3 regions of the Mycolicibacterium chubuense NBB4 genome follow, and region 3 is predicted to be linked to each of the others. Evidence: predicted binding sites of a transcription regulator. Region 3 holds the regulator's gene; each other region holds the start of a gene.
What was found. Region 3 encodes LexA, which represses DNA repair genes until DNA is damaged. Its sites were predicted from a motif close to CGAACANNTGTTCG; they were not measured.

Region 1: a site for LexA is predicted at 2,143-2,156, ahead of cofD (2-phospho-L-lactate transferase). Genes of this name have one in related genera too.
Region 2: a site for LexA is predicted at 3,190-3,203, ahead of MYCCH_RS16805 (HNH endonuclease signature motif containing protein). Genes of this name have one in related genera too.

What each region holds. Positions count from the first base shown of each region.
Region 1 covers NC_018027.1:1,371,324-1,375,527, reverse strand. The annotation lists gene MYCCH_RS06570 (phosphomannomutase/phosphoglucomutase) at 1-571, opposite strand, end outside; gene MYCCH_RS06565 (DUF3499 domain-containing protein) at 656-1,084, opposite strand; gene MYCCH_RS06560 (metallopeptidase family protein) at 1,217-1,639, shown strand; gene MYCCH_RS06555 (WhiB family transcriptional regulator) at 1,681-1,944, opposite strand; gene cofD (2-phospho-L-lactate transferase) at 2,361-3,347, shown strand; gene MYCCH_RS06545 (coenzyme F420-0:L-glutamate ligase) at 3,344-4,204, shown strand, end outside.
Region 2 covers NC_018027.1:3,577,893-3,582,096, reverse strand. The annotation lists gene obgE (GTPase ObgE) at 1-657, shown strand, start outside; gene proB (glutamate 5-kinase) at 668-1,780, shown strand; gene MYCCH_RS16805 (HNH endonuclease signature motif containing protein) at 1,798-3,129, opposite strand; gene MYCCH_RS16800 (IS110 family RNA-guided transposase) at 3,395-4,204, shown strand, end outside.
Region 3 covers NC_018027.1:2,205,893-2,210,096, forward strand. The annotation lists gene MYCCH_RS10460 (sunset domain-containing protein) at 1-2,027, shown strand, start outside; gene lexA (transcriptional repressor LexA) at 2,042-2,758, opposite strand; gene MYCCH_RS10470 (LysM peptidoglycan-binding domain-containing protein) at 3,120-3,458, shown strand; gene nrdR (transcriptional regulator NrdR) at 3,623-4,087, shown strand; gene MYCCH_RS10480 (PhzF family protein) at 4,093-4,204, opposite strand, start outside.

The DNA.
Region 1 (4,204 bases), 830 kb from region 3:
GAGTGGTGTGGCCGGCCATGCCGTTGCCGGCGTCGACGGCGACCTTCAGCGGGCGCACGCCGCCGATGTCGACGAGGGTGCGCAGGAAGTCGCCGTAGTCGGCGAGCACGTCGCGCTCGGTGCGGCTGCCGCGCGGGCCGTCGTAGGCCGGCACGCCCGCGATGACGTCCTCGCTGATGGTCGTCAGGCCGGTGTCCTTGCCGACGGGCTTGGCGCCGGCGCGGCACAGTTTGATGCCGTTGTAGGCGGCGGGGTTGTGGCTGGCGGTGAACATCGCGCCCGGGCAGTCGAGCATGCCGGAGGCGAAGTACAGCTGGTCGGTGGACGCCAGCCCAATCGCCACGACGTCGAGGCCCTGGGACATCACGCCCTCGCCGAACGCCGCCGACAGCGCCGGCGAGCTCGCGCGCATGTCGTGCCCGATGACCACCTTCGTAGCTTTACCGCGGATCAGCCGGGCAAACGCCGCGCCGACTTCCGAGACGAATTCGTCATCGATCTCCTCGCCCACGAGTCCACGCACGTCATAGGCCTTGATGACGCGTCGTACCGCCTCGGCGGACCGGGACATAGTGCTCCTCGGGCTCAGGACTGTTGCGTTCAGCCTAGCCGTCGCAAGCCTTCTGCACGGCGACTACCAATGCTGCCTGGGGCGTCAGTCGGTGGGGTCCGGCAACACCCGCAGGTGCCCGCGACGACGTCCGTTGGTCTCGGGCCGCCGGGTCGGCGGCGCCATCAGCGCTCCGCCGTGCGCACCGGTGACGGGGTCGGAGAAGCCTGCCGTGAAGCCGGCGGCGGGAGCGGACGCAGACACTCCGTCACGTCCCTCGCGCACCGCGTCGGCAAGCGCCACCAGATCGTCGTCGTCGGGGTGCGACGGCAGCGGGCCGGCGTGGCGGACGAGCTCCCAGCCGCGCGGCGCGGTGATGCGTCCGGCGTGCATGACGCACAGATCCCAGGAGTGCGGTTCGGACACGGTGGCCAGCGGGCCGACGACGGCGGTGGAGTCGGAGTAGACGAACGTGAGCGTCGCGACCGCGTAATGAGGGCAGCCAGGCCGGCAGCAGCGACGGGGAACATTCACGATCGAGAGGTTATCGTGCACGCTCGCCCGGGTAGCGCCGGACACGCGCAGCCGTGAGGCTCCCGAAGCCCAACCGTTACGATCTTTTTCGTGACCTGGCACAACTACCGGGGATCGCGGCGCGGCCGCGAGATGCGCGGACCGCTCCTCCCGCCGACCGTCCCGGGGTGGCGCAGCCGCGCGGAGCGCTTCGACATGGCGGTGCTGGAGGCCTACGAGCCGATCGAGCGGCGGTGGCAGGACCGGGTCTCGGGGCTGGATGTGGCGGTCGACGAGATTCCCCGCATCTCGCCGAAGGATCCCGACAGTGTGCAGTGGCCACCGGAGGTGGTCGCCGACGGGCCGATCGCGCTGGCCCGCCTGATCCCGGCCGGGGTGGATGTCCGCGGTAACTCCACGCGGGCGCGAATTGTGTTGTTCCGCAAGCCGATCGAGCGACGGGCGAAGGACACCGTCGAGCTGACCGAGCTGCTGCATGAGTTGCTGGTGGCGCAGGTGGCCACCTATCTGGGGGTCGAGCCGGCCGTCATCGATCCGACGATCGAGGACGACTAGGCGCTCAGCGCGGCGTCAGATGATGCCGCGCCCGAAGAGCCTCAGATGATGCCGCGCTTGATCCGCCGCCGCTCACGCTCGGACAGGCCGCCCCAGATGCCGAAGCGCTCGTCATGGGCCAGTGCGTACTCCAGGCACGCGTCGCGCACCTCGCAGCCCATGCAGATCCGCTTGGCCTCGCGCGTCGAGCCGCCCTTCTCGGGGAAGAACGCCTCGGGGTCGGTCTGAGCGCACAGGGCACGCTCTTGCCACTGATCTTCCGGCGTCGCCGAATCGTCATCGAAAAAGTCGGGCACCACGCTCAGTTGCGGGCGTCCGTTGGCTCCCATCGGTACCGGTCCGGTCGGGATGTGCGGCGCACTCCCCACCGATCCGAGGAGCCTGCTGTCGAAATGGACCGAGTTGCCGAAATCGGCCTGTTCATATGTCATGTTCCCCTCCTCCACAGGTCTCGTAGATCCGTCAATGCCAGCCCCACTATTGCTCTGTGCGGCCACCCAATTCGAACAAGTGATCGAATCTCGGTCTGCGACACCGGAACCGGCCGGAGAACCGCGAATGACACTGGTGTGATTACACACGCGTTAGCTGCCCCGGTCAAGCGATGGAACAGGAATTCATACCATTCCGTGACAACTTTTCGGCGCGTCGCGCTGTGGCGTGTCTATCACTCCCCCTCCGGCCGCGCTCTTCACCGGTCCACGGCCTAGTGTCGGACGCTGTGAAGGTCACGGTTCTCGTCGGCGGCGTCGGTGGTGCGCGCTTCCTCCTCGGCGTGCAACATCTGTTGGGCTTGGGGCAATTTGGCACCAACGATACCAATGATCACGAAGTGACTGCTGTGGTCAATGTGGGCGATGACGCGTGGATGTTCGGTGTGCGCATCTGCCCCGACCTCGACACCTGCATGTACACCCTCGGCGGCGGCATCGACCCCGAGCGCGGCTGGGGGCACCGCAACGAAACCTGGCACGCGAAGGAGGAACTCGCCGCCTACGGCGTGCAGCCCGACTGGTTCGGCCTGGGCGATCGCGATCTGGCCACCCACCTGGTGCGCACCCAGATGCTGCGGGCGGGCTATCCGCTGTCGGACGTCACCGAGGCGCTGTGCCGGCGGTGGAACCCCGGTGCGCGGCTGCTTCCGGTCAGCGACGACCGCAGCGAAACGCACGTGGTGATCACCGATCCCGGCGATAGCGAGAAGAAGGCCGTCCACTTCCAGGAGTGGTGGGTCCGCTACCGCGCGCAGGTGCCCACGGAGAGCTTCGCATTCGTCGGCGCCGACAAGGCGACCGCCGCGCCCGGTGTCACGGAGGCGATCGAGGGCGCCGACGTCGTGCTGATCGCTCCCTCGAACCCGGTGGTGAGCATCGGCGCGATCCTGGCGATCGGCGGCATCAGAGCGGCGCTGCGCGCCACGAAGGCGCCGGTGATCGGCTACTCCCCCATCATCGCGGGAAAGCCGTTGCGGGGCATGGCCGACGCGTGCCTGTCGGTGATCGGCATCCCCAGCACCTCCGAGGCGGTCGGCGCGTACTACGGCGCCCGGTCGGCGACCGGCATCCTCGACGCCTGGCTGGTGCACGAGGGCGATCACGCCGCGATCGACGGCATCGCGGTGCGTTCGGCGCCGCTGTTGATGACCGAGCCGGCGGTGACGGCCGAGATGGTCCGGGCCGGAATGGATCTGGCCGGGGTGTCGCCGTGAGCGATCACGGCACGTCGGCGCGCATCGAGCTGCTGCCGGTGGCCGGACTGCCCGAGTTCCGGCCGGGCGACGACCTGGGCGCCGCCATCGCCGAGGCCGCCCCGTGGCTGCAGGACGACGACATCGTCGTCGTTACCAGCAAGGTGCTGTCGAAGTGCGAGGGCCGCATGGTCGATGCACCGGCCGATCCGGAGCTGCGGGACACGTTGCGCCGCAAGCTGATCGACGGCGAGGCGGTGCGGGTGCTGGCGCGCAAGGGCCGCACGCTGATCACCGAGAACGCGCTCGGCCTGGTGCAGGCCGCCGCCGGGGTGGACGGCTCGAACGTCGACTCTCACGAACTCGCACTGCTGCCCGTCGATCCGGACGGCAGCGCCGCGCTGCTCCGAGGTCAGCTGTGGGAACGCCTCGGCGTGCGCGTCGGCGTCGTCGTCACCGACACGATGGGCCGGGCGTGGCGCACCGGTCAGACCGACGTCGCGATCGGCGCGGCCGGCCTGACCGTGTTGCACGCCTATGCCGGTGAACACGATCAGCACGGCAACGAGTTGATCGTCACCGAGATCGCCGTCGCCGACGAGATCGCCGCGGCCGCGGATCTGGTGAAGGGCAAGCTGACCGCGGTGCCGGTGGCGGTGGTGCGGGGGCTGGCGCTGCGCGACGACGGGTCCTCGGCGCGCCACCTGGTGCGCGCCGGCGAGGAGGACCTGTTCTGGCTCGGCACCGACGAGGCCATCGCGCTGGGCCGTTCGCAGGCGCAGCTGCTGCGGCGCTCGGTGCGCCGCTTCCGCGGTGACCCGGTCGCCGCGGATTTGATCGAGGCGGCGGTGGCGGAGGCGTTGACGGCCCCGGCGCCG
Region 2 (4,204 bases), 1.4 Mb from region 3:
GCGTATACGCCTACGCTTCAGGGTGATTCGACGCTCGGCGACCTCGCCGAGCGGCCCAGGGCGGTGGTACTCAACAAGATCGACGTACCCGATGCCCGCGAGCTCGCCGAGTTCGTCCGCGAGGAGATCACCCGCAAGTTCGGCTGGCCGGTGTTCGAGGTGTCGACGGTGTCGCGGGAAGGCCTGCGGCCGTTGACGTTCGCGTTGTGGGACATGGTGGCGGCCTACCGGGCCGCCCAGCCGGAGGCGGTGCCGCGGCGTCCGGTGATCCGGCCCGTGGCCGTCGACGAGACAGCGTTCTCCGTCGAGCCCGACGGACAGGGTGGCTTCGTCGTGCGGGGCACGCGCCCACAGCGTTGGGTGGCCCAGACGAACTTCGACAACGACGAGGCGGTCGGTTATCTCGGCGATCGATTGGCCCGCCTGGGTGTCGAAGACGAGCTGCTCAAGCTCGGCGCGCGGCCCGGGTGCGCCGTGACGATCGGGGACATGACGTTCGACTGGGAGCCGCAGACGCCGGCCGGCGTCGACGTGCGGATGTCCGGTCGCGGCACCGACATGCGGCTGGACCAGACCGACCGTGTCTCGGCCGACGAGCGTAAGGCTGCCCGGAAGGCGCGCCGGGAGCACGTCGACGAGCGCTTGCGCGAAGAGTGACGGTCAGCGAGTGAGTCAGCACCGGGAGGCGATCCGCACCGCGCGGTCCGTGGTGGTCAAGATCGGCACCACGGGGCTGACCACGCCGACGGGCGTGTTCGACACGGGCCGTTTGCAGGACCTCGCCGAAGCCATCGAGGCGCGGATGAAGTCGGGATCCGACGTCGTGATCGTGTCGTCGGGGGCCATCGCGGCGGGTATGGAGCCGCTCAGGCTGAGCCGGCGACCCACCGATCTGGCGACCAAGCAGGCCGCGGCGAGCGTTGGTCAGGTCGCGCTGATCAACGCCTGGAACACGGCGTTCCGCCGCTACGACCGCACCGTGGGGCAGGTGCTGCTGACCGCCCACGACATCTCGATGCGCGTGCAGCACACCAACGCCGCCCGCACGCTGGACCGGCTGCGTGCTCTGCACGCGGTGGCGATCGTCAACGAGAACGACACGGTCGCGACGAACGAGATCAGGTTTGGCGACAACGACCGGCTTTCGGCGCTCGTGGCCCATCTCGTCGGCGCCGATGCGCTGGTGTTGCTCAGCGATATCGACGGTCTCTACGACGGTGATCCCCGCAAGGCGGCCCCCGGCAACCCGGCGCGTTTCATCCCCGAGGTGGCCGGACCCGACGATCTCCAAGGCGTGACCGCCGGCCGCGGCAGCCACCTGGGCACCGGCGGCATGATGTCGAAGCTGTCGTCGGCGCTGCTGGCCGCGGATGCGGGCGTGCCGGTGCTGTTAGCCGCCGCCTCGGATGCCGCGGCCGCGCTGACGGACGCATCGGTGGGCACGGTGTTCGCGCCACGCGCGGGCCGCATGTCCGCGCGCAAATTCTGGGTGCGCTACGCCGCGGAGGCAGCGGGCACGCTGACGCTCGACGATGGCGCCGTCAATGCCGTTGTGCGGCAGCGTCGTTCGCTTCTGCCCGCCGGCATCACGGCGTTGACCGGTCGATTCTACGGCGGCGACGTGGTCGAACTGCGCGCCCAGGACTCGACCATGGTGGGTCGCGGAGTCGTCGCGTACGACGCGACCGAACTGGCCACGATGCTCGGCCGGTCGACGTCGGACCTGCCCGCCGAGATGCGCAGGCCGGCTGTGCACGCCGACGATCTCGTCGCCGTCTAGATGTACCGCCGCGCCCCCTAATTGGCGCTCGGTGGTGGTTGGGGTTGGAAGGGTTCGTACCACCACCAGTCGGCGCGTTCGCCGGTGGGGCCTTTGTAGGGTGCCGCCGCGGGTGGCGGTGTGGTCGGGGTGCGGGCCAGCGAGGCGCTGCTCAGGGCGCGGCCGGCGCCGTCGGTGACGACGAGCTGGTCGGCGGGTCCGGTGATGGTGATCAGGCCGCGGTGGTGGGCCCGGTGGTGGTAGGGGCAGACGAGGACGAGGTTGTTCAGGTCGGTGGGGCCGCCGTCTTCCCAGTGCCGGATGTGGTGGGCGTGCAGCCCGTGGGTGGCCCCGCAGCCGGGCACGGCGCAGCAGCGGTCGCGGTGTTCGAGGGCGCGGCGCAGCCGCCGGTTGACCGTTCGCGTCGTGCGGCCCGCGCCGATCGGCCGGCCGTGGCGTTCGAACCACACCTCGCAGGTGGCGTCGCAGGTCAGGTATCGGCGGTCGGCGTCGGAGAGCAGCGGACCCAGGTGTAGGGCGGCCACCGGCTTGTCGAGGTCGAGGTGCGCGACCACGGTGGTGTGCTGCCCGTGCGGGCGGCGGCTGGCCTCGGCGTCCCAGCTCGCTTCGACCAGGGCCAGGAACGCGTCGCCGGTGGTGGGCATCGGCGGCCGCTGCCCCGAGCCGGGTTGCCCTGGGCCGTCGGCGGCCTCGGTGTCGTGGGCCTCGGTGTCGTGGTCGCGCTTCCAGTCGGTGATCAGCGCGTCCTGGTGGGAGGCCAGCGCGGCCTCGAACTTCGCGGCCTCCAGTGCGGGCAGGGTGATCCGCCAGGTGGTGCTCTGGCCGTCGGTGGACTTGCTGATCGACGGCTCCGGCACCGGTGCGGGCTCCGGTGTGTGGTCAGGCTCCGGCTCCACCTCGGGTTCGGGCCTGGGTTCGGGTTTCGGCTTGGGGGCGAGCTTGAGGGCGAACCGCAGCTGGGTCACCGTGGCCGAGGCGGCCAACTCGGCGTAGTGCTCGTCGGAGCCGTCGGCGGCCCGCTCGGCGATGGTGCCGACTTGATCGAGCGATAGCCGGCCCTCGCGCAAGCCTTGATGACACACCGGGAACCCCTCGAGCCGGTGGGCCAGGGTGGCGATGGTCTCCGCGCGTGCCGGGGTCACCCCGGCCTTCCACGCCACCAGCGACGCCACCGACCGTGCTCCCGCGGCCGCCCACAGCCGGTCGCGGTCGACTTCGGCGACGATCTCCACGATGCGGCCGTCGATCGCGTTGCGCTGACCGGTCAGCTCCGCCAACTCCTCGAACAACACCGCCAACCGCTCATCGGCACGCCGCGAAGCGGCCAAAGATGGTGCAGGCGAGGACATGACCCCATCATCACAGCCACCACCGACATTTAGCTTTGGAGTGTGAGTTCGCGGGCGGGCCGAACATCCGACTGGGACGCGTGGTGATCCCTGAGATTTGAGTGGTCCGCTCGCGAGCTCGGTGTCTGGTCGAGCGGTGTCCTTGTTCGGGAACTTGGAGCCGGCCGGTCGGTGTGGACTCCTGCTTAGAGAATGTCTGGGCCACAGCCGCGATGGTCAGCCACCTGGGTGAATAGGGATTGATGGCTGACAGGAGCACACAACGATGGCATGGACATTAGGGATCGACGTAGCGGTGCGCGCGGCGCATCAAGCGACGCTGGCCCGCGACGGGACCACGGTATGGCGGGGCCGGAAATTCTCGACCCGGCCGGCGGACCTGGAGCGGCTGTGGGCCGATCTGTTCCTGGCCGACGCCACGGACGTGACCGTGGTGGTGGAGCCGACCCGTAACGCGTGGATCGTGCTGGCCGAGTGGTTCCGCCGCCGCGGCGCCCGGGTGGTGATGGTGCCTACCACCCAATCGGCGGATCTGCGCAAGTACTACTCCAAGCACACCAAGAACGATCGGATCGACTCCGAGCTGCTGGCCCGGCTGCCGCTACTGCATCCCGAAGGGTTGCGCGAATATTCCGGCCAGGGGCCGGCAGACCCGTTGCGGCGCTTGGTCAAACAGCGCTCCACCATGATTAAACGCCGGGTCGCGGTGTATTCCCGGCTCGATGCGCTCGTCGAGCTCCTCGGGCCGGCGTGGTATGCGGTGCTCGGCTCGAACTACGGCACCGCGGCGTTGGAATTCCTCGCTCGTTATGCCGATCCGAATACGGTGATTCGACTCGGCCAGGGACGTCTGAGCCGGTTTCTGATCGCCCGCTCCCGCGGCGCGTGGCGTGAAGACCACGCCGCCGGACTCATCGTCGCAGCCAAGGAAACCCTCATGCTGTGGGGACCGGATGGGATGAACTTCGCCGAACTGGGCGACGACATCGCCCACGAGGCCGAACAGGCACTGTTTTTGACCCGGCAAATCAAGCAGATCGATGAACGGGTCGCTAACCTCTACGCCGACGCCGAC
Region 3 (4,204 bases):
ATGCCAACGACGCGATCACCGCCGCCTGGCAGGCCAGCGGCGGTGACGCCGGTCCCTGGGGCCCCAAGTCGGGAGACGTCTACCAGGTCGGTCCCGGGTTCGCGCAGAACTTCGCCTCGGGCAAGGCCTTCTTCACCCCGGCCACCGGAGCCCATCTGATGCAGGGCGCCATCCTGGACAAGTACGAGTCGCTCGGTGGTCCCGCGGACAGCGATCTGGGCTTTCCCACCATCGACGAGGGCCCGGGCCGAGCCCCCGACAGTCGCAACACGACCTTCAGCGCCCCGGACAACCCGGTGATCTTCTGGACTGCCGACACCGGCGCGCGCGTGGTGCGCGGACCGGTCAACGCGGCGTGGGACCGGCTGGGTGGCTCCTCCGGGGTGCTGGGGGTGCCCGCGGAGGACGAGACCTACGACGGACCGGTGGTGAGCCAGAAGTTCACCGGCGGTGAGATCTCCTACGACTCACGCGCCAAGAAGTTCACCACGCAGCCGCCGGAACTGGCCGGCCAGCTGGCGGACCTGCAGATTGCCGACGATCCGGTCTCGGCGATCAACGCCGCGCGGCGGGCGGCGGGGGGCCCGCTCGGGCCGTTGGGCGCCGCCGACGGTGAACCGTACAAGATCGGCGACAAGGGCTACGGGCAGAACTTCGTCAACGGCAAGATCTTCTACAGCCCCGACACCGGCGCGAACGTCGTCACCGGTCAGGTGCTGGCCAAGTACGAGAGCGTCGGGGGACCGCAGGGCGACCTGGGTTTTCCCATCACCGGTGAGGTCGACGGCGGCTTGGCGCCGTCGAGTCGGATGAGCGCGTTCGCAGCGGCCGACAAGCCGGTGATCTTCTGGACGCCCGACTACGGTGCGGTGATCGTGCGGGGCGCCATGCATGCGGCGTGGGAGAAGCTCGGCGGGGCCACCGGCGCGCTGGGTGCGCCGGTGTCCGATCAGACGCAGAACGGCAACACGATCAACCAGAAGTTCGGCGGCGGCTCCGTCTCGTACGACACGGCGACCAAGAAGTTCAGTACCGAGCCGGGCAATCTCGCGGCTCAGCTCGCGGGCCTGGAGGTACCGGGGCCTCAGGCGCCGGCGGCGACACCGCAGGCCTCCGACCGCGGCAAAGAGACCACCGGCGCCCACTGGACCTGGTGGTGGCTGCTGGCGATCATCCCGGTCCTGCTGCTGCTGGGCGTCGTGGCCTTCGCCGTCGCACGCAACCGGCGCCATCGCGGTGGGGGGGACCTGTTCGGGCCGCCCGCAGGCCTGGCGCCGAGAGACGGCCGAGAATACGAGCCCGCACTGGCGGGTGGGCCGCCGGCAGGACACGAGGGCCGGGAAGACGCGATGTTCGGCGACCGCTATGCCCGTGAGGGCCTCGGTTCGTTGGCGTCGACGGCGCCACCGGCTGCCGCTGACGAGGCCGGGTCCGGTCCGCTGAACTTCTGGGGATCGTCTGCCGGCGGTGCGGGAGCCGAACCGCATACCGAGGAGGCGGCAGCGGGCGGCGACCTCGAAGACGAGAACCCCGACGCCGTGGACACCGCGCCGACACGCATACCGACAGCGTCCGAGGTGGCGGCCGAGCCGATCGCCGAACCGGAGTTCGTCGAACCCCTGCCCGTCGAAGCGGAGTCAGTCGAACCTGAGCCGGTCGAGTCCGAGCCGGTCGAAGCGGAGCCGACTGAAGCGGAGTCGACTGAACCCCGCCTTGGGGCCGTCGAGTCCGACCGGGAGCCGTTCCTGCCGCCCGCTGCGGCGTTCGTCGCCGCCGGAAGGGATGCCATGACGGACACGGGCCGCCACGCCCGCATCGACGTCGACGAACCCGCGCCCGAGGCGACTGCCCTGCACATGCCGCTCGATGATCGTGGTCAGATGCCCGAGGGATACCCGATCAAGGCGGACACCCGATCGGGTCTGTATTGGGCGCCGGACAGCGCCGACTACGCCGAAGCCCCCGTCGAGATCTGGTTCGCCAGCGAAGAGATGGCTCGCACGAACGGGTTCGTCCGCGGCGAGTAGCCCTCGCCGGCCCGTCAGATCTTGCGAATCACGGTCACGACCTTGCCGAGCACGGCTGCGTCATTGCCGGGGATCGGGTCGAAGGCCGGATTGTGGGGCATCAGCCAGACCTGACCGCGCGTGCGCTTGAACGTCTTGACGGTGGCCTCTCCGTCGATCATCGCAGCCACGATGTCGCCGTTGTCGGCGACGTTCTGCTGCCTGACCACCACCCAGTCACCGTCGCAGATCGCCGCGTCGACCATCGAGTCGCCCACGACTTTGAGCAGGAACAGCGAGCCCTCTCCGACGAGTTCGCGCGGCAGCGGGAAGACGTCCTCGACGGCTTCCTCGGCCAGGATCGGCCCACCGGCGGCGATCCGCCCGAGCACCGGCACGAACGTGGGTTCGGGCAGCGTGTCCGATCCGGCGACGTCCGTGGTGGGCGCGGCCGGTGCGGCGTCGTCGATGCCGCGCACGTCGACAGCCCGGGGCCGGTTGGGGTCACGCCGTAGGTAGCCTTTGCGCTCCAACGTGCGCAGTTGATGGGCGACCGACGAGGTCGATGTCAGCCCGACCGCGTCGCCGATCTCCCGGATGCTGGGTGGATACCCGCGGGTGGTCACGGATGTGCGGATGACCTCGAGGATGGTCCGCTGACGTTCGGTCAGAGCGGTCCCGCGCTCGCGGCGCGCGCCGGAGTCGCCTGCGTGGTCCGAGCCGGCCGTGCTGTCGCTGCTGTCATCGCTCATACGCCCGAATGTAACCCAACCCCACGACGAGTTCAAACATGTGTTCGAGGCGTGTCGCCGCCGCCTCCGCCGTGATCGTGGCGGTTTTGCGGCTCGACCGACTTGTCGGTGCCCTGCATTAGCGTTCGCAACAGTTCGATCACGTGTTCTATTCATCGAACGCATGATCGACTACAGTTCGAACACACGAGCGAACGGCGCCGGACGGAAAGGCAGCATCATGACAGTTCTTCACACTCGCGAAACCTGGGACGAGTTCGCATGCGAGCCTCGGCATGAGGTCCCTCGCGCCGCGGCCCGGCAGATTCCCGCCCGTGCCGTGACGCGTCGGCCGGGTCGGTCCCGGCCCGACGGTGCGCCGATGCGCTATCGCGGCACGGGAGTGCTGGTGTCGCGCGCCTCGCATCGCCGGCGCCCGATCACTCCCGCGACCACGGTGGTGCTGGCGCTGATCGCCGCGGGGATCACGGTGTGGCTCGGCCTGGTCGCCCAGGCCGGCGGGGTGGTCGGCCGCCAGGCCGAGATCCCCGGCCGCCTCGCGGTCGTCCAGGTGCAGACCGGCGAGTCGCTGCAACAGGTCGCCCAGCGCGTCGCGCCCGACGCTCCGGTCGCCGACGTCGTCCAGCGCATCCGCGAGCTCAACGAGCTGAAGTCGGCCACGCTGGACGCCGGTCAGACGCTCCTCGCGCCGGTCGGCTGAGCGGTCGACGGCGCGAACTCCGGTCACCCTGTCGCGCAGGCACACTGATGATCCCACTGGTCGGGTCCATGTCAATCGGTCCGGCGCTCGGCCGTCCCCGAAGCGCGCAGGTACGCTCGAAGTCGTTCGAAGCGGTTGTCTGTCGGTGCGGCGAAGGAGCGGTGATGCACTGTCCTTTCTGCCGTCACCCGGATTCCCGGGTGGTCGACTCCCGGGAGACCGATGAGGGTCAGGCCATCCGCCGGCGCAGGTCGTGCCCCGAGTGCGGGCGGCGGTTCACCACCGTCGAGACGGCGGTGCTCGCAGTGGTCAAGCGCAGCGGTGTGACCGAGCCCTTCAGCCGGGAGAAGGTCGTCACGGGAGTGCGCCGAGCCTGCCAGGGCCGGCAGGTGGACGACGATGCGCTCAATCTGCTGGCGCAGAAGGTCGAGGACGCGGTGCGGGCGACGGGCTCGCCGGAGGTGCCCAGCCACGAGGTCGGCCTCGCGATCCTCGGTCCGCTGCGCGACCTCGACGAGGTGGCCTACCTCCGGTTCGCCTCCGTGTACCGCTCATTCTCGTCTGCCGAGGACTTCGAGCGCGAGATCGAGGCGCTGCGGGCGCATCGCGAAGTGACGACGCAAGGCTGAACGGCTCAGTCGATCTGACGCAGCCCGTCGTCGACGACCCGTCCTGCCACCCGAACCCAACCGTCGGGGCTCCACGTTGTCTCGATGACCGATCCGGCACCCTGCACGATGGTGAGG